2 regions of the Nocardia arthritidis genome follow, and region 1 is predicted to be linked to the other one. Evidence: riboswitches for the same ligand, from Rfam matches in the RefSeq annotation. Region 1 holds a riboswitch; the other holds the start of a gene.

Region 1 (9,831 bases):
CGTCGAAGTGGGCGCTGGAAGGGTTCTCGCAGTCGCTGGCGCAGGAGGTCGCGCCGTTCGGCATTCACGTGACCCTCATCGAGCCGGGCGGCTTCGGCACCGATTGGGCGGGTCCGTCGGCGAAGCACGCCACCCCGATCCCGGCCTACGATCCGGCCCGCGCCGCGCGGGCGGCCCAGCGGACCCGGTTCACCCCCGGCGATCCGACCGCGACCAGCACCGCGATCCTGACCGTAGTCGACGCCGATGAGCCGCCGCTGCGTTTGTTCCTCGGCACCGCGCCCTTGATCATCGCCACAGCGGATTACGAGTCCCGGCTGGCGCAGTGGCGCGAATGGCAGGATGTCTCCGCTGCCGCGCAGGGGAATTGACCACGCTTGGGTGGCGGCCGAGTTCGGCTGCCACCCAAGGGGATCGCCTAATGGGCGCTGTCGACGAAGTCGTCCGCAGACCCGCGCATGGCCGCAGCGAAGGCGGAGGTACGCCTAATCCTCCAGAAATACGGCCGGGTTCCGGCGCCTGCGGTCGACGGTCACCGTGAATACGTCCGGCCGGGAGTAGTGACCGGCGGGATCGAAATTCTGGCGCTCCCTTGCCACCTCGGCCGGATCGATATCGGCGACGACGAGCTGCTCCGCGCCCACCACGGGTTCGACGAGCCAGCGGCCGTCCGGGCCCGCGATCGCGGATCCGCCGTCGTAGCCCGCCGGCTCGACCAGCGCGAGGAGTTCGGCGCGCAACGGGAAATCGGTTGGCACATCGGCGTATTCGAGGACCGCGCTCGCGGCGAGGGAGTAAACGCGGCCCTCCAGCGCGACGAAACGCGTGATATCCCTGGTGTTTCGGACCGAACCCGGCCAGGTGGAGATGTGCAGGGTCGCGCCGTCGGCGTACAGCGCGTGCCGGGCCTGCGGCATCCAGTTCTCCCAGCAGGACAGTCCGCTCACCCGAAACCCGCCGAAATCGTGCGCGCGCAAACCGTTTCCGTCACCGATCCCCCACACGAGGCGTTCCTCGTAGGTCGGCATGAGCTTGCGGTGTGCGCCGACCACGCCGCGAACCGGGTCGATCGCGACCAGCGTGCAGTACACCGTGCCCCGCACTCGCTCGGTGATGCCGAGATAGCAGAACACCCCGAGGTCGCCGACCGCCGCCCGGATGGTCGCCAACTGCGGTCCGTCGAGCTCGACCGCGGCATCCAAATAGTAAGCGTAAGCGGCCTTTTGAACCGGATCGTCGAACCGCGCCCCATCCAACGGCGCCAACCAGATCGGATAGCCGGACAGGAAGGTCTCCGGAAACGCCACCAGCTCGACCCCCTGCCCGGCGGCCCTGGTCAACCATTCGATCACGAGTTTCGTTCCGGCCGTTGAATCGAGCCAGGCCGGCCGAGCCTGTGCCGCAGCGATACGCATGCGCCGATAGTAAGCGTGTGACTGTAATCAGGGCAGCAGCAACACTTTTCCCCGCCCGCCGGATCGCTGGGTCGTCAGGATCGCCGAGCGCACGTCGTCGAGCGGGAATGTCCCCTGCACGGTCGAGGCGGCAGTGCCGTCCAGAACCAGTCGGCCCGCCTCGTCCAAGGCCGACTGCAATTCCCCATGTCCGGCCCGGTGCACCCAATCACGCAGGCGGTACAGCACGATGGATACGTCGGGGCGGCGAGCCGACAGCGGCCGACCCGACAGCAGCCCGTAATGCACCAGGCTGCCGCCGGGCCGCAGCGTCGCGATAAGCACGTCGCCCGCCGCGCCGCCCACCGCGTCGTAGCCGATCTCGGGTCCGCCGCCGGTCAGCCGGATCAGCTCCCGCTCCCAACCGGGTTCCCGGGTGCTGAGCACACCGGCCCATTCGGGTCCGGCGGTTCCCGGTCCGTCGGCGTCGCCGCGCACCAGCGCGACCGGCCGGATCCCGTGCCGGTTCAGCAGCCGCGCCAGCATGCCGCCGATGGCCGAGCCCGCGGCGTTCACCGCCACGGCGGGCGCGCCGCGGGGCAGCGCGAATTCGCTGACCATCCGCACTGCGGTCAGCGGATTGATATAGGACAGCGCGGCCTGTTCGTCGGTCAGGTCCGGCAGCACGCGAAAACACCAGCGCGCCTCGGTGGTCTTCACCTGCTGCCAAGCACCCGCACTTCCGATGGGCAGCACTCGGTCGCCCACCGCCACCGTGGTGACACCCGGCCCGACGCCGCAGACCCGCCCGACACCTTCGAAGCCGGGCACCAGCGGCAATTCGGTGCGCGAGGCGTAGGCGCCCGAGACGGTCACCAGATCCGACGGGTTGATCGCCGCCGCGAGCATCCGCACCGCGACCGCACCGGCGCCGAGCGCGGGCGGCTCGTAGTCCCGAACCCGCACCACCTCGGCGGCGGGCCCGAACCGCGTCACCACGGCTGCGCGCATGCGAAATCCTCCCGATTCGACGGCCTGATCGCTATTCCAGCACGGCGATCCGTCACGTCGGACGGCGGTCAGCATTCGACGACGGCGACGGCCAGGCCGCCGCGGGAGGTCTCCTTGTATTTGTCGAGCATGTCGGCGCCGGTGGCGCGCATGGTCTGAATCACCTTGTCCAGCGAGACGTGATGCCTGCCGTCGCCGCGCACGGCCATGCGCGCCGCCGTGATCGCCTTCACCGCGGCGATACCGTTGCGCTCGATGCACGGGATCTGCACCAGACCGCCGATGGGATCGCAGGTGAGGCCGAGATTGTGTTCGATGCCGATCTCGGCGGCGTTCTCGATCTGCTCGGGCGTGCCGCCGAGGACGGCGGCGAGTCCGGCCGCGGCCATCGCGCACGCCGAACCGACCTCGCCCTGACAGCCGACCTCGGCGCCGGAGATCGAGGCGTTCTCCTTGATCAGCTGGCCGATCGCGCCCGCGGTGAGCAGGAATTCGACGACGCTGGCATCGCTGTCGGTGACGAATCGCCGGACATAGTTCAGCACCGCGGGCACGATGCCCGCCGCACCGTTGGTCGGTGCGGTGACGACCCGCCCGCCCGCGGCGTTCTCCTCGTTCACCGCCATGGCATAGAGGGTGACCCACTCCATCGCGCGCAGCGGATCGCGCTCGTCGGATTCGGCGCACAGCCGCTCGTGCAGCGCCGCCGCGCGCCGCCGCACCCGCAGCGCGCCGGGCAGCACGCCGGTGCCCGTCATACCGCGATCGACGCACTGCCGCATGACATCCCAGATGCCGAGCAACTCGCCGCGCACCTGATCCGCACCGCGCCAAGACATTTCGTTGACCAGTACGAGTTCGGCGATGGACCGTCCGGTGGCGCGGGTGAGCGCGAGCAGTTCGTCGGCGGTATGGAACGGATGCGGCACCGCGACGGATGCGGCGACCGGCCGGTCGATCTCGTCCTCGTCGAGCACGAACCCGCCGCCGATCGAATAATAGGTGCGCTCGAACCGGACCCGGCCATCGATATCCTTGGCGCGGAACAACATTCCGTTGGTGTGGAATGCCAGCTTGGTGCCGCCGAGCAGCACGACGTCGTCGATGGCGCAGGCGATGGGGTGCACCCCGCCGAGCGGCAGCCGCCCCGTCTCGCGCACGCGGGCCGCGATGGCGGGCACCACGTCCGGGTCGACCGTCTCCGGCCGCTCCCCCGCGAGCCCGGCGAGTACGGCCTCGACGCTGCCGTGCCCGTGCCCTGTCGCCCCGAGCGAACCGTACAGCTCCACCGATATGGTGGCCGTATCATGCAGCAGCCCAGCCGATTTCAGCCTGTCGACAAAGGCCGCCGCGGCCCGCATCGGCCCGACGGTGTGCGAGCTGGACGGCCCGATGCCGACCCGGAACAGGTCGAAGACGCTGATCGTCACGCCGGGCCCCGCAGTCCGGTGTAGAGCGGAAAACGTTGCGCCAGTGCGTCTACCCGGGCGGCGAGCGCTCCGGTGGGCTCGGTGCGGCACAGCGCGGCCGCGATGATGTCGGCCACCTCGGTGAACGCGTCCGGATCGAAGCCGCGCGCCGCCAGCGCCGGGGTGCCGATGCGCAGCCCCGAGCTCACCATCGGCGGTCGCGGATCGAAGGGAACCGCGTTGCGGTTCACCGTGATTCCGATTTCCGCGAGCAGATCCTCGGCCTGTTTGCCATCCAGTTCGGCGGCGCGCAGGTCGACGAGCACCAGGTGCACATCGGTGCCGCCGCTCACCAGGCCGATACCCGCGTCCCGGCAGTCGGCCGCAAGCAATCGGTCGGCCAGGATCCGGGCGCCGGTCAACGTGCGCTCCTGCCGCTCACGGAATGCCGGTTCGGCCGCCATTTTGAACGCGACTGCCTTCGCGGCGATCACATGTTCCAGCGGCCCGCCCTGCTGCCCCGGAAACACCGCCGAATCCAGCTTCTTCGCCAATTCCGCTGTGGCGAGCACGAATCCGCCGCGCGGACCGCCGAGGGTCTTATGCGTTGTCGAGGTGACCACGTGCGCGTGCGGCACCGGGGACGGGTGTAGCCCGGCCGCGACCAGGCCCGCGAAATGCGCCATATCCACCATCAGGTGGGCGCCGACCTCGTCGGCGATGCGCCGGAATTCGGCGAAATCCAGGTGCCGCGGATAGGCCGACCAGCCCGCGACGATCAGCTTCGGCCGGTGCTCGCGCGCCAACCGCGCCACCTCGGCCATATCGATCAACTGGTCCTCGGCCCGCACATGGTAGGCCGCGACATCGTAGAGCCGCCCGGAGAAGTTGATCTTCATGCCGTGCGTCAGGTGGCCGCCGTGATCCAGCGCGAGCCCGAGGATGGCGTCACCGGGCCGCAGCAGCGCGTGCATCACCGCGGCATTGGCCTGCGCACCCGAATGTGGTTGCACGTTGGCGTATTCCGCGCCGAACAGCGCGCGCAGCCGCTGGATGGCCAGCGCCTCGATCTCGTCGATGTGCTCGCAGCCGCCGTAGTAGCGGCGGCAGGGATAGCCCTCGGCGTATTTGTTGGTGAGCACCGTGCCCTGCGCCTGCATGACGGCGAGCGGCGCGTAATTCTCCGAGGCGATCATTTCCAGGCCGCGCCGCTGGCGGTCGATTTCGCGGTCGACCAATTCGGCCATTGCCGGGTCGAATTCGCGCAGCGGCTGGTCGAGCTGCGAATGGACGGCGGATGCTGGTTCGGCCATGGGGAGCCTTTCGTCTACGCGGATGCGTGGGGTTTCGGCTCCTCCCGCTCTGTCCAATGGCCTGAGAGATTCGCGCGGCGATCGCGCTTGCCCCGTCGGCGAGTACGCTTGTGGCGCACTACTTTCCAGAGTTGCCTGTCCGCGGCGATACTGGGCCTGAGAGATTCCCGGGAGGATGTTGCTCCTTCGGCTCTCCACCGGAGTGGAGATCTCTCGCCGCGGCTGAACGGCTGTATATTGTATTCAATTACGGCGTATCAGTTCCAATTGTTGCGTAAAACGCAACAATTGTTCGATGCGCAACTCAGTATTGCCGGGGTCACACCCCTTGTCAACGCGGCGCTCAACCCAGATAACCCAGCCTGCGACTGATCCCCGCCGCGCTCGCGCGGGCCAACTCGGCCGTGCGCGCGAACTTCTCCGGCCCGAGCCGATAGGACGGGCCCGAAACGCTCAGCGCCGCAACGACGGAACCACTGCTGTCGTACACCGGCACGGCGACCGCGTTCAACCCGATCTCCAACTCCTCGCGCACCCCGGCCCAGCCCTGCTGCCGCACCCGCGCCAGCTCCGCGGTGAGGTCGGTCACCCTGGTGACGGTGTTCGCGGTGTACCCGGCCAGCTTGGTCCCGACGAGTTTGCGCAGCGCCGCCGGTTCCAGCGCGGCCAGCAGCACCTTGCCGCTCGAGGTCGCGTGCGCCGGGCAGCTCTGACCCACCCAGGACCGCAGCGCGATCGAACCCGGACCGATCGCCTCGACGATATTGATGATCCGATCACCGTCCAGCACAGCGATATTCGTCGTCTCGCCGGATTCGGCCGCGAGCGCGTTGCACGCGCCCTGGCTCTGCCCGACGAGATCGGCCTGCGCACTGGTGGATCCGGCCAGCCGGACGATCGAGAACCCGAGCCGGTACTTGCCCCGCTCGGACAGCTGCTCGACGTACCCCCGCGATTCCAGCACGGCGACCAGCCGCGAAACGGTGGATTTGTGCACGCCGAGTTCGGCGGCGATCTCGGTGACACCGGCCTGGCCGAGTTTGGCGATGATCTCCATGACGAGCAGCGCGCGGTCGACGGACTGCACCGCGGCGGTCCGCCCGCTCTCCTCGAGATCCTGTTTCGCCATGACAACGCCATTCTAAGCGGAGGTCGCCGCCGCACCTCGATCACTCCCGGCCCTGATAGGTCCCAGGTTTCGGCCACCGCCGATAAGTTCAGCCGCCGCGGATGAGATCGGCGCATTTCTCCGCCATCGCCATCACCGTGATATTCGGGTTCACCGCGGGCAGTTTCGGCATGGCCGAGGCATCCACCACCCGCAGCCGCGCGACGCCCTTCACCCTTAGTTCGGGATCGAGCACCGCCATCGGATCGTCCGCGGCGCCCATCCGCGCGGTGGCCGCCGGATGGTAGACGGTGTTGTGCGTCGCCCGAACGTAATCCAGCAGTTCGTCATCCGTCACCGCATCCGGTCCGGGCGCCAACTCCTCGGCGATCCACGCCCGCAGCGGCGCCTGCCCGGCGATCTTGCGCGCCAACCGGATTCCGGCCAGCATCACCCGTTCGTCGTGGCCGTCCGGATCGGTGAAGTAGCGCGGGTCCACCCGGGGCCGGTCCCGGAAATCGCGGCTGCGCAACCGGACCGTGCCGCGCGAGCGGCCCTGAGTCACGTTGGGGGTCAGGCAGAATCCGTTGTCGGTGGTCGGATAGCCGTGGCGCACGGTGTTCATATCGAACGGCACGCTGCCGTAGTGCATCATGATGTCCGGCACCCGCAGCGCCTCGTCGGTGGTCGCGAATATCCCGATCTCCCACCACTGTGTCGAGGTGGTCACCATCGGCCGCGCGGCCGCCCAGAACACCAACCCCTCCACGTGATCGTCGAGGTTCGAGCCGACGCCGGGCGCGTCGACCCGCACCGGCACGCCGATCTCCCGCAGATGCTCGGCCGGTCCGATTCCGGAGAGCAGCAACAACTTCGGCGTATCGATGGCGCCCGCGGTGACGATCACCTCGCGGCGCGCGGACACCGTGTCGTAGCCGGTGAGGTCGGGCCGCAGACATCGCACGCCGGTCGCGTTGCGCGCCTCGTCGAACAGGATTTCGCTGACCCAATAGCCGGTGCGCACAACGAGATTGGGCCGCGAACCGAGGATCGGATGCAGATACGCGTGTGAGGACGACATCCTGGTGTTGTCCTCGTCCGCGTTGATCTGGAACCAGCCCGCGCCGTTGCGCACCGTCGCGCCGCGGTTGAATTCGACCGTCGGCAGCCCGGCGGCCGCCGCGGCTTCCAGCACGGCGACCCCGCACGGATCGGCGGGCGGGATATCGCGCAGCCGCACCGGGCCGCCGCGCCCGTGGTGATCGCCTGGGGCGTCGTTGTTTTCGAGCCGGGCGACGTACGGCAGCACCTCGGCCGCGCTCCAACCCTTGGCGCCCATGGCCGCCCACTCGTCGAGCCCTTCGGCGGGCGGCCAGAACGCGATACACGAATTGTGTGATGAGCACCCGCCCAGCACCTTCGCCCTGGCGTGCCGCAGAAAGCTGTTGCCGCGCGACTGCGGTTCGACCGGGTAGTCCCAGTCGTAGCCGGAGTCCAGCAGATGCATCCACCGATCCAGCCGCAGGATGTCCTCGTTGCCGACATCGGAGGGTCCGGCCTCCAGCAGGCACACCGTCACGTCCGGATTCTCGCTGAGCCGGGCCGCGAGCACACATCCGGCCGTGCCGCCGCCGGCGATCACATAGTCGAAGCCGCTGTCAGACATCGCTTTTCGCCCCCTCGAGTGCCGCGTCGACCGCATGCGACGCCAGCGTGCCGATACCGCGCCTGCCCTTCAGCAGGTACCACAGCAGCCCGGCCCCGAGGATGGCGCCGATGTAGACGAAGGCGCCCCAGGTGTTGTACCAGGGCGTGCCATACACCGAGACTCGCGGCCAGGCCAGGTTCAGCGCCATGCCGACGCCCCACACCACCGCGGCGATATTCACCGGCAGACCCCACCGTCCCATGGTGAAATATCCACCCTCCACCAAATCCCTTGGCGGCCAATGCCCTTGCAGCCGCTTGCGCAGCATCGGGCCGGTCACCATGAGGTATGCCAGGTAGATCATGATGATCGCGATCGAGGTGAGCACCGTGAATATCTTGGGCTGACCGATATTTATCAGCAGGATCAGCGCGGAAAGCACGCCGATCACCACCGCGGGCACCAGCGGTGTCTGCGTCTTGGCGTGCACCCGGGCCAACTTCTCGCCGAACGGCAGCGCGTTGTCCCGCGCCATCGCGAAGGCCAGCCGGATCGCCGCGGTGTGCACGGCCAGCGAACACACCGTCACCGCTACCACGATGCAGCACAGGAAGATCCGGCCCAGCGGACCCCACATCACCTGCTCCACGATGTATTGCAGGCCGCCGTCGCCGCTGCCGATCTTCTTGTCGGCCAGGTCGGGCGCGGCCATCACGGCGAAAACCAGGATGGCCCCGCCGATCACGAACGAGGCGAGTACGGCGCGCAGAATCGCCTTGGGCGCGGTGCGGCGGGGTTCCACCGTCTCCTCGCCGAGCGAACTCGCGGTGTCGAAGCCGTACATCACATAGCCCGAGGCGAGCGTGGCCACCAGGAACGCGCCGAGATAGCCGCCCGCCTGCCCCGCGCCGTATCCGTGGGTGGAGAAGAACACCGCGGGACCGCGAGTCGCGTTGGCGGCCAGGATGATCGCGATCAACACGGCGGCGATCAGCTCGACGAACACTCCCGCGCTGTTGATCATGGCCATCAGCCGCACCCCGAAGGCGTTCACCAGGGTGGTGAAGATGATCATGACGGTGCCGAGCACCACCGCGTTGGTGGCGTAATCGTATTGACCGGTGCCGTCGCCGATCAGCTGGAAGCCGGACCACAGCCGGGGCAGGTTCAGCTGCAGCGCCAGCACGACGGCGGACAGCGTCACGATGGACGCGGTGAGCATCAGCCACCCCGACGACCATCCGACGAGCTTGCTGCCCAGCGCTTTCGACCAGTTGTAGACCGAGCCGGCCACCGGGTACCGCGCCGCCAGCTCCATGAAGCACAGCGCCACCGCGAGCTGCCCGACGAATACCAGCGGCCACGACCACAGATAGGCCGGTCCCGCGCTGCCGAAACCGAAGTAGAACAGCTGGAAGGTGCCGGTCAGGATCGAGATATAGCTCACCCCGGCCGCGAAACTCGCGAACTTCCCGATACTTCGGTCGAGGGTTTCGCGATATCCGAAATCCCCCATGCCGTTATCGTCGGAAACGCTGTGTTCCTTGACTACCATTGCGACACCGTGCCTTTCGCGGTGCGTGGCCGTACGGGCTGTCCGGCCGTAAAACTGGAATGACTGCTAGACGCCCTTGAACCACGCCACCGGCTTCGGTGCCGTGTTGTGCCAGATGTGTTTGATCTCTTGATATTCCGCGAGCCCGGTGGGGCCGAGCTCGCGCCCGTTCCCGGATTTCTTGAACCCGCCCCACTCCGCCGCCGCGGTGTAGTAGCCGAAGTCGTTGAGCCACACCGTGCCGTGCCGCAGGGCGCGCACCACGCGCTCGCCGCGCGCGGCGTCCGCGGTGCGCACCCCGGCGGCCAGGCCGTATTCGGTGTCGTTGCCGAGCCGGATCGCCTCCGCCTCGGTGGTGAACCGCTCCACCGTCAGGATCGGGCCGAAGGTTTC
Region 2 (9,831 bases), 970 kb from region 1:
GACCAGGTCACGGGCCGGTCAAAAAATGACCCGACAACGGCGGGCCGCTGTGCCACCATGGGTTTCGACGAAGATCACCGCGTCGCGCGGTGGTCGCTGAGCAGAGGGTTTTCCGGAAATGCCGAGCACCGGGAAGGAGGAAGCGGTTTTGAAACCAGTGAAAAACATTGCCCGAGAGCGTATCGCGTCGCGGCAATCGATGAACGACTCATGCCGCGACCGCCGGCCCGATCTCGGCTTCGCCGATAACTGACCGGCCCGACACCCACTTTCGCTCAATTCTCTTCGAAACATGGTGATTCCCATGATCTTTCATCGTGCCGCCGCACCCGCGGTGCTGACCGTCGACAATTGGATAAACACCCCGGTGCTGGTGCTCAACGCCAGTTACGAAGCGCTGGACGAGATTCCGGCCGAACGCGCCATCGTGCTGCTGCTGGCCGGGGCCGCCGAAACCATCGCCGAACGCGAGCCGCGCTTCCCGATCCGTTCCCAGCACCTCGAGCTGGTGTTGCCGGAGACCATCCGGCTGCTGCGCTACGTCTACCTGAAGCATGTGGTGCGCCCGCACGACGAAAGCCGGGCCACCCTGGCCGGCGTGCTGCGCCGGGACAACCACCGGTGCGGTTACTGCGCGGGCTGGGCCCGCACGGTCGACCACGTCCGGCCGCGCAGCCGGGGCGGCCCCAACACCTGGAGCAACCTGGTCGCCTGCTGCGCGCCGTGCAATACGGCCAAGGCCGACCGCACCCCGGAGGAGGCCGGGATGCGGCTGCTCTGGGAACCGAAGGCACCCAATCACCTCGCGAAGACCCAGCGGCGCATCTGGAAACAGCTCGCCGCGGCCACTTGAACCGGAGAAAGGAGAGGTACGCCATGATCTCCGCACCGACAACCACCCTCGCCGAACCGGCACTGACCGACCTGCTCCCGCTCTCCGACAGCGGCGGCTGGCATCGCGCGGCCTGCCGGGGCGACCCGAACCACGAGGCCTGGTTCCCGTATCCGTCGCAGGATTTCGCGTACGCCAGGAAGATCTGCGCGGATTGCCCGATCCGCACCGGATGTTTCGAATTCGCCGCGCGCACCGGCCAGTCCGGTGTGTGGGGCGGGCACGAATTCGACCGAGGGAAGATGATCCGCGAATGAGCGCGGCGCGCCATCCGGCGATTCGGGGGGCGGCGCGCCGAGGATCCGCTCGGCACGGGCCACTCGGCCGATCCGCTAATGGTGGGTGAACCTACACTGTTGCACCGTGGGCACACATCGCAGCGGAGCCAGGTCCCGAGGTATCAGCAAAGGTCCGGTTATCGCAGTGGTGGCCATTCTGCTACTCGCGGTGGCGGTTTTCGGCTGGTTCTGGTTGCGGGACCAGGCGGCGAACAACGACCGGTCGGCCGCGGCCGAATGCGTCGAGGGGCCCGCGACGCTGTACGTCACCGTCGATCCGGATATCGCGGGTCCGGTGCGCGCCGCCGCGGACAAATACAACGCGACCAAGCCGAAGGTCCGCGACCATTGCGCGCAGGTACAGGTGACGGCTCGACCGTCCGCCGGTATGGTCGCCGCCTTCACCTCCGGCAAGCCGTGGGATCCCGCGCTCGGACCCGAACCCGCGCTGTGGATCGCCGACTCCGGCCGCTCGATCGAATCGATGCGGGTGCCCGGGCTCATCGAGGGCGCCCCGGCCTCCGTGGCGTCGAGCCCGATCGTCATCGCGGTCCCCGATGATCTCCGAAAGGCGTTGGAGCAGGCCAAGATCACCTGGTCGGATCTGCCGAGGCTGCAACAGGGGTCGCTGAGCGATATCGGCCTGCCCGGCTGGTCCGGGCTGCGGCTGGCGCTGCCGCAGGGCGACGCCACCGTCGCCGCGCTCGCCGCGGTGGGCTCCGCGGTGTCCGGGGCCGATCCGCTGTCCGAGGCGGCCGCGCAGTCCGGGCAGGTGGTGTCCGCCATTTCCGGGCTGGCCGCGAACGCACCCGATTCGACCGACACCTCCGGCGCGCTCATCGCGCTCGCCGGCGGCGGCCAACCGCAGAACGCCCCGATCCACGCCGTCGCCGCCACCGAGCAGCAGGTGAAGGCCCTTGCCGGACCGGCGGAATTCAAACCGGCGGGCGCCGCGCCGGTCGCCGACTACCCGGCCGCGGTGATGTCGGGCCCGTGGGTGGACAAGACGCAGAACCTCATCGCGGGCGTATTCGCCGACTATTTGCGCGCCCCCGAACAGGCGCAGGCCTTCACCGCCGCCGGATTCGCGGCGCCCGCGCCGAATGTCCCGGTGCCGCCGCGCCCCGCGCTGGACAAGGTGCGCGCCACCCTGGCCAACCCGGTGCTCGGCGTGCAGTCGACGGTGCTGCTCGACGTCTCCGCATCGATGTCCGCCACCGACGGCTCGGCCACCAAACTCGCCAACGTCATCGGCGCACTGCATTCCACGATCAACGTGATGCCGCCGGATTTCGGCCTCGGCATCTGGACCTACGGCAAGAACCTCGACGGCACCACGCCGTACAAGGTGCAGGTGGCCACCGCGCCGCTCACCGCGGAGCAGCGCGCATCCATCACCACCGCGCTCAACGCCGTGCACGCCGCCGAACTCAAGGGGGATCAGGCGTATCCGACGCTGGTCGCCGCGTATCGTAGCGCGATCACCAATTACACGGCGGGACGGACGAATTCGATCCTGCTCATCACCGACGGCCCGAACGACGACTCCCCCGTCACCGGCGCCAAACTGCTCGCCGATATCGCCGCGTCCACCGATCCGGCCCATCCGGTGCGGGTGGACGTCATCGTGATCGGCGGCCAGGGCACCGACACGCTCCAGACGCTCGCCCAGCGGACCCATGGCGCATACACCCGTCTGGCCTCCTCCGACGACATCGCGTTCGGCACCGCCGTGGTCAACGCGCTGACCAAGCCGTAAACCGCGCACACACCCGCCGCGCGCCCTGGACAACCCATATCCGTAAGTCTACACTTACGGTTCGTGGAGGCTTACCGAGACAAGGCGCTCGACGCGCTGGGCGACCCGACCCGGCGGGCGATCTTCGAGCGGCTCGGCAAGGGCGCGTGCGCGGTCGGCGAACTGGCGAGCGAACTGCCGGTGAGCAGACCGGCGGTATCGCAGCACCTCAAGGTGCTCAAGGAGGCCGGTTTGGTGATCGACGAGGCGATCGGCACCAGGCGGGTGTACCGGCTGAATCCGCAGGGCATCGACGCGCTCCGGGCGTACTTCACGCAGTTCTGGTCGACGGCCATGTCGGCCTTTCAGCAACAGGTGAACCAGCGAGAAAAGGACCAGCAATGACACAGCAGTTGAGCGACAAGGAGATTCGCGTCGAACTCACCGTCGACGCTCCGCCCGAACGGGCATACGAGGTGTTCACCACGGGCATCGACAGCTGGTGGCCCCGCGGCCATCACATCGGCAAGGGACAGCTCGCCGAGGAGGTCGTCGAACCGCGCGCGGGCGGGCGGTGTTTCGGCCGCGAGGCCGACGGCACCGAATGCGCATGGGGCACCGTGCTGGTGTGGGATCCGCCGCGCCACTTCGCCTTCTCCTGGGAGATCGGCCTGGATTGGCAGCACGATCCGGATCCGGCACGGGCCAGCCGGGTCGATGTCACCTTCGAACCGCTCGAGCCCGGCCGCACCGCGGTGACGCTGGTCCATTCGGAATTCGAGAACCACGGCAAGGGCTGGGAGGCCATGCGCGACAGCGTCGGCGGCGAGGGCGGTTGGCCCGGTATGGCGAACACCTACGCCGAGGCGGTGGCCGCCTGAACGTGAGCGTTCCGGCGCACGGAAGGGAAGCCGCGCGCCGGAACACGATTCACTCCGTGTAGGCGTCCAGCGGCGGGCAGGAGCAGACCAGGTTCCGGTCGCCGTACGCGCCGTCGATCCGGCGCACCGCGGGCCACACCTTGGCCCGCGCGTGCCCGAGACCCCTTGGGTAGACGGCGGTTTCGCGGCTGTACGGGTGGTCCCATTCACCCACCAGGCAGGCCGCGGTGTGCGGCGCGCCGCGCAGCGGGTTGTCCTCCGCCGGCCAGACACCGGTGCCAACCTGATCGATCTCCTTGCGGATCGCGATCATCGCATCGATGAAATCGTCCAGCTCGGCCAGGTTTTCGCTCTCGGTGGGCTCGACCATCAGGGTGCCCGCCACCGGGAAGCTCATGGTGGGCGCGTGGAATCCGTAGTCGGCCAAGCGCTTTGCCACATCGTCGACGGTGACGCCGGTCTGCTTGGTGATCTCGCGCAGATCCAGGATGCACTCGTGCGCGACCATCCCGTTCTCGCCGGTGTACAGCACCGGGAAGTGCTCGTCGAGCCTGCGCGCGATGTAGTTGGCCGAGGCGATCGCCGAGAGGCTGGCCCTGCGCAGGCCGTCGGCGCCCATCATCCGGATGTAGGCCCAGGTGATCGGCAGGATCGAGGCCGAACCGTACTTCGCCGCCGAGACCGCGTGCGAATCCCGCTCCAGCGGATCGCCGGGCAGGTACGGCGCCAGATGCGCGCGCACCGCCACCGGGCCGACGCCGGGCCCGCCGCCGCCGTGCGGGATGCAGAAGGTCTTGTGCAGGTTCAGGTGGCTGACGTCGCCGCCGAATTTACCCGGACGGGCAAGTCCGACAAGGGCGTTCAGATTCGCGCCGTCGACGTACACCTGGCCGCCCGCCTCGTGCACCAGCGCGCACAGCTCGGCCACCTCGTGCTCGTACACGCCGTGGGTGGACGGGTAGGTGATCATGATGCAGGCCAGCCGGTCGGCGTGGTCGGCGATCTTGGCGCGCAGGTCGTCGAGGTCGACATCGCCGTTGTCGCGGCACTTCACCACCTCCACCCGCAGACCGGCCATCGCCGCCGACGCCGCGTTGGTGCCGTGTGCGCTGGACGGGATGAGGCAGGTGTCGCGGTGCGCGTCACCGCGATCCAGGTGGTAGCGGCGGATGGCAAGCAGGCCCGCGTACTCGCCCTGGCTGCCCGCGTTCGGCTGCAGGCTCACCGAATCGTAGCCGGTGATGGCCGAAAGCCAATTCTCCAGGTCCGCAATGACTTTCAGCAGGCCGGGGGCGTCGTCGACCGGCGCGTACGGATGCACCCGCGCGAAGCCGGGCCAGGTGATGGCCTCCATCTCCGCCGTGGCGTTCAGCTTCATCGTGCAGGAACCGAGCGGAATCATGCTGCGGTCCAAGGCGATATCCTTGTCCGAGAGCGAACGCAGATAGCGCAGCATCGCGGTCTCGGTGTGATACCGGGTGAACGCCGGATGGGTCAGGAATTCCGAGGTCCGGGTCTCGACCACCGCGCCGGCCTCCGGCGGGCCGGAAGGCACTGTCGCGCCGAAGGATTCGAGTACGGCCGCGACATGCGCCGCGGTGGTCGCCTCGTCGCAGGCGACGCCGACGTGATCGGCGTCCACCAGCCGCAGGTTGATGCCGCGCGACTTCGCCTTGGCGACAACGGCTTCCGCCACGCCCGGCACCTGGACCAGCACCGTGTCGAAGAAGTTGTCGTGCCGCACCGCCTCGCCGAGTCCGCTCGCGATGGCCGCGGCGTGCCCGTGCACCCGGCGCGCGATGGCACGCAACCCGTCGGCGCCGTGGTAGCTCGCGTACATGGCGGCGACGATGGCCAGAAGTACCTGTGCGGTACAGATATTCGAGGTGGCCTTCTCGCGCCGGATGTGCTGCTCACGGGTCTGTAGCGCGAGGCGGTAGGCCACATCGCCGTCGGCGTCCACCGAAACGCCGACCAGGCGGCCGGGCAGCTGCCGCGCATGCGCCTGGCGCACCGCGAGATAACCGGCGTGCGGGCCGCCGAAGCCGAGCGGCACACCGAAACGCTGTGTGGTGCCGAAACATACGTCGGCGCCCTGTTCACCCGGCGGCGTGATCAGCGTCATCGCAAGCAGATCCGCGCCCACCGCCACCAGCGCGCCGCGCTCGTGCGCCGCCGCGATCACCGCGGTCCAGTCGACGACGCGGCCGGACGCGCCCGGCGTCTGCACCAGCACACCGAAGAATTCACCGTCCGGCAGGCCGCCATCGGCCAGCTCGGCCTCGACGATTTCGATGCCGAGCGGTTCGGCCCTGGTGTACAGCACCGTTTTGGTCTGCGGGAACAGGTCGGTGTCGATCACCAGCCGCGCCGACTTGGATCGCCCGGCCCGCCGCAGCAGCGTCATCGCCTCGGCGGCCGCGGTGGCCTCGTCGAGCATGGACGCGTTCGCCACGTCCATACCGGTCAGGTCCGAGACCATGGTCTGGAAGTTGAGCAGCGCCTCCAACCTGCCCTGGCTGATCTCCGGCTGGTACGGGGTGTAAGCGGTGTACCAGGCCGGATTCTCCAGCAGGTTGCGCACCAGCACCGGCGGGGTGAGGGTGTCGTAGTAGCCGAGCCCGATCATCGAGGTGGCGACGGTATTGGCGTGTGCGAGGCCGGCGAGTTCGGCGAGCACCTCGTGTTCGGTCGCCGCGGGTGGCAGCGCGGCGAGTCCGGAGCCGTCCAGGATGGTGGCGGGCAGCGCGGCGGCGGCCAGCTCGTCGAGCGAGCCGACGCCGACCACGGGCAGCATCGTGTCGAGTTCGGACCGGTCGGGTCCGATGTGGCGGTCGGCGAAGGAACGGGTCACGGCAGCTCCCAATGGTCGGGCGGGTCGACCGCAGGGGTCGACGGGTACCAGCCCTCCCCCTCTGTCGTGGGCGCCTGAGAGATTCGGGAGCTATCCCTTTCCCCATGGGCGGGCGACTCCGCATATGCTTGCGGGCCACCGCTTTCCAGAGGCGTCGAAGTCCGCACGGTCCCTGTTGCCTGAGAGATTGACGGGGAGGTGCTGCTCCTTCGGCGCCCGGACTTCTTGTGGAGGTCCGGAACTCTCCCGCGCGACGTACGACGCACCGCCAGTTTATGCCGAGCGTCCGGAATTCCACTCGCTCGGGGCAACCTGTGTCGCGTGCGTCACTGTATTTTTCCGTCGGATGCCGAGGTCCGCCCGAAGCGCCGCAGCACCTCCCACGCCGTTCACCCGCCATTCCAACGACGCCGAGACAGCGATTCAAATCGGCAGACCGTCGCGCAGGCGCAGTGCCGCCGTGACGATCGCACTTGCCTGGATCGCGACCAGCCGCTCCACCGGCACCGGCTCGCCCGGCGCGCGCCGCTCGATCTCGGCGCACCAGCCGTCGAAGATAGCCCCGAATCGCGCGCGCTCCGTGACCGCCGCGGTGCTGCCCTCGGCGATCAACCCGTCGAGCAGGCGTAGCAGCAGGCCGCCGAGCCGCAACCGGAACATGCCGAGCCAGGAGTACTCCTCGGTGAATGCCTCGCCGCGGGTCGCGAACCGATCCTGGTCCGGCGCGGCCTCTTTCACCTCGGCGATGCCGGGCAGCGCGGTCACCATGGCGCGCGCCGCGCGCTCGAACGGGCTGGCGCCGGTCAGTTCCGCGGCGACGCCCACCAGCACCGCGCCGCCGACCCGGGCCAGCTCGCGATACGCGGCGGCGCATTCGGCATTGACCTCGCGCAGCACCCGATCGGTTGGGGTGTCATCGGTGATCCGTGCGTCCAGGAATAGCGGCACCTCGCAAACCAGCACGGCCGCACCGTATTTCGCGCCGTAGTCGCGGCAGCCGCCGCCACCGAGCGCGGCCACCGGCTCCACTCCGGCGGCGACCAGCGTCTCGGCCATGGTTTCGAAGGTCGGCACCTGGTAGACGCCGGTGGTCCACCGTTTGGCGCCTGGCGCGTCAGGATCGCCGCCGTGCACCGGAATCCCGGACGCGGTCAGCAGTTCGGTGAGCTCGGCCCAGTACGACTCGTCCCCGCCCGAGGTGTAGAAGAAGCCGCCACCGAAATCGGAATTGTGCAGCGAGGCGATCAGCGCGGGCCGGACCTCGTCGATCAGCGTCATCAGCGCCCTGGTCTCGGGCAGCGGCGCACCGATCGTCGCACCCCGCCAGACCACCGGGAACGCCCATTCGGGCTGTTCGGTCACCGGGGGCCGGTAGAACTCGCGCGCCAGCCGGGTGCGGGTGAGCGGCCCCGCGAACCAGCCCTCGTTCAGCCGGGTGCCATCCGGATCGACGCACGGTACGAAATACCAGGTGGCACCGAGCGTCAGCGCCTCGTCGGCGATCATTCTGCCGAGCAGATGCCGGATGGTGGCCATGCCGATCGGCTCGTTCGGATGCGGATTGCCGAAGACCGCGATCCGGCGCTCCCCCGAGCCGACGCGGACCGAGCGGATCGGATCACCGTTGCGGGACGTGCCGATCTCGGCGACCGCCACCCGGCCCGGATACGCGAGCGCCAGCTGGTCGATGTAGGCATTCAGCTCGTCCACCGTGGGAAACGATCCGATGCGGTCCACCGATCCGGCGATCCTGCCGACTTCGTCCAACCCGGTCATCTCGACCCTTCAGATAATTCTGTTATTTTAATAATGACGTTATCACGCTTCGCTCGAGCGCACCGGCGAACAGGGCGCATCAACGGATAATGTGATTACTTGAATAATCGCGTTATCATAACTCGATGCGACGTGCCGAGATAACGGAGAAGAATCGAAAAGCGTTGATAGACGCGGCAATCGCCGACATCGCCGAACACGGCTACCAGGCGGCGCGGCTGGGCGCGCTGGCCGAGCACGCGGGTCTCACCACCGGCGCGGTCTATTCGATCTTCGGCAGCAAACGGGCCCTGCTGGTGGCCGCGACCAGGCAGCTGGTGACCGAATTCCACGCGACCCTCGAACCGCTCGCCGATCCGGCGCTCTCGCTCACCGAGGTGCTGCGCGGCTACGCGGCCGCGATGCTCGGGCACACCGGAACGAGCCGCGCCAGGAAGCGCTTCACCTTCGAACTCGAATCGCTGACCGCCGCGCTGCGCGACGACGAGTTGCGCGCCGAGCTGGAATCCCAGTCGCCGCAGGCGATTCCGGCGCTGACCCGACTGCTCACCGATCGCGTCATCGATTCCGGCGCCACGCCGACGGATGCGCACACCACCCCCGAGCAGGCCGCGCGGCTGGCGGCGGCGGTTCAGGCGCTACTATCCGGCTTCGCGCAGCACTGCATCGTCACGCGCTCCGAAATCGACCACGACTACGCAGCAGAGAGCGCGGTCGCACTGACCGCGCTCATCGACTGAATTCCCTTGTGCCCATTATCTTGTGCCCAGCGCAGTTAGCCCGTCTTACGGTTCATCCGCGCCTTGCGCCGGTAGGCCAGCTCGTCCTCCGGGCGCTCGGTGGCCACGGAGGCCCGCTCGGCCGGGAAATTGGCGATGGCGCCGGTCAATTCGCGCATCGCACCGCTGACCGCGATACCGAAGACGCCCTGCCCGCCCTGCAGTAAATCGACGACCTCCTCTGGCGAGGTGCACTCGTACACCGAGGTGCCGTCCGAGAACAGCGTGATACCCGCCAGATCCTGTACGCCGCGGCTGCGCAGATGGTCCACCGCGATGCGGATGTTCTGCAGTGAAATGCCCGCGTCCAGCAGCCTTTTCACGATCTTCAGCACCAGGATGTCCTTGAACGAGTACAGCCGCTGGCTGCCCGAACCCGCGGCCCCGCGGATCGACGGCACCACCAGACCGGTACGCGCCCAATAATCGAGTTGCCGGTAGGTGATCCCGGCCACCTGGCATGCGCTTGGGACGCGGTAGCCGACCAGATCGTCGGGCACCGAGTCGTCCGGGAACAGGCCTGGCTGTACCTCAAAGCCCTGCGATTGCTCTGCCACTGACCACTCCCTTGCTTCGCCGACGCCTAGCCTCATCGATGACCCGGCTCCGTGCCGACCACGTATCGGTAGTCGA

The links. A riboswitch is a leader RNA that binds a small molecule or an ion and turns the genes downstream of it on or off. The one in region 1 is predicted to bind glycine.
Region 2: another riboswitch for glycine. It lies ahead of gcvP (aminomethyl-transferring glycine dehydrogenase); the one in region 1 lies ahead of glyA (serine hydroxymethyltransferase).

What each region holds. Positions count from the first base shown of each region.
Region 1 is NZ_CP046172.1:5,564,894-5,574,724, forward strand. It holds gene F5544_RS25010 (SDR family oxidoreductase) at 1-371, shown strand, start outside; gene F5544_RS25015 (carbon-nitrogen hydrolase family protein) at 486-1,415, opposite strand; gene F5544_RS25020 (zinc-dependent alcohol dehydrogenase family protein) at 1,443-2,405, opposite strand; gene F5544_RS25025 (L-serine ammonia-lyase) at 2,474-3,835, opposite strand; gene glyA (serine hydroxymethyltransferase) at 3,832-5,127, opposite strand; glycine riboswitch at 5,167-5,262, opposite strand; glycine riboswitch at 5,263-5,353, opposite strand; gene F5544_RS25035 (IclR family transcriptional regulator) at 5,471-6,256, opposite strand; gene F5544_RS25040 (GMC family oxidoreductase) at 6,345-7,901, opposite strand; gene F5544_RS25045 (APC family permease) at 7,894-9,438, opposite strand; gene F5544_RS25050 (aldehyde dehydrogenase family protein) at 9,505-9,831, opposite strand, start outside.
Region 2 is NZ_CP046172.1:4,594,793-4,604,623, reverse strand. It holds gene F5544_RS20760 (HNH endonuclease) at 305-853, shown strand; gene F5544_RS20755 (WhiB family transcriptional regulator) at 877-1,149, shown strand; gene F5544_RS20750 (VWA domain-containing protein) at 1,319-2,929, shown strand; gene F5544_RS20745 (ArsR/SmtB family transcription factor) at 2,993-3,313, shown strand; gene F5544_RS20740 (SRPBCC family protein) at 3,310-3,789, shown strand; gene gcvP (aminomethyl-transferring glycine dehydrogenase) at 3,839-6,586, opposite strand; glycine riboswitch at 6,800-6,902, opposite strand; gene F5544_RS20730 (M14 family zinc carboxypeptidase) at 7,067-8,419, opposite strand; gene F5544_RS20725 (TetR/AcrR family transcriptional regulator) at 8,545-9,159, shown strand; gene F5544_RS20720 (MerR family transcriptional regulator) at 9,195-9,791, opposite strand.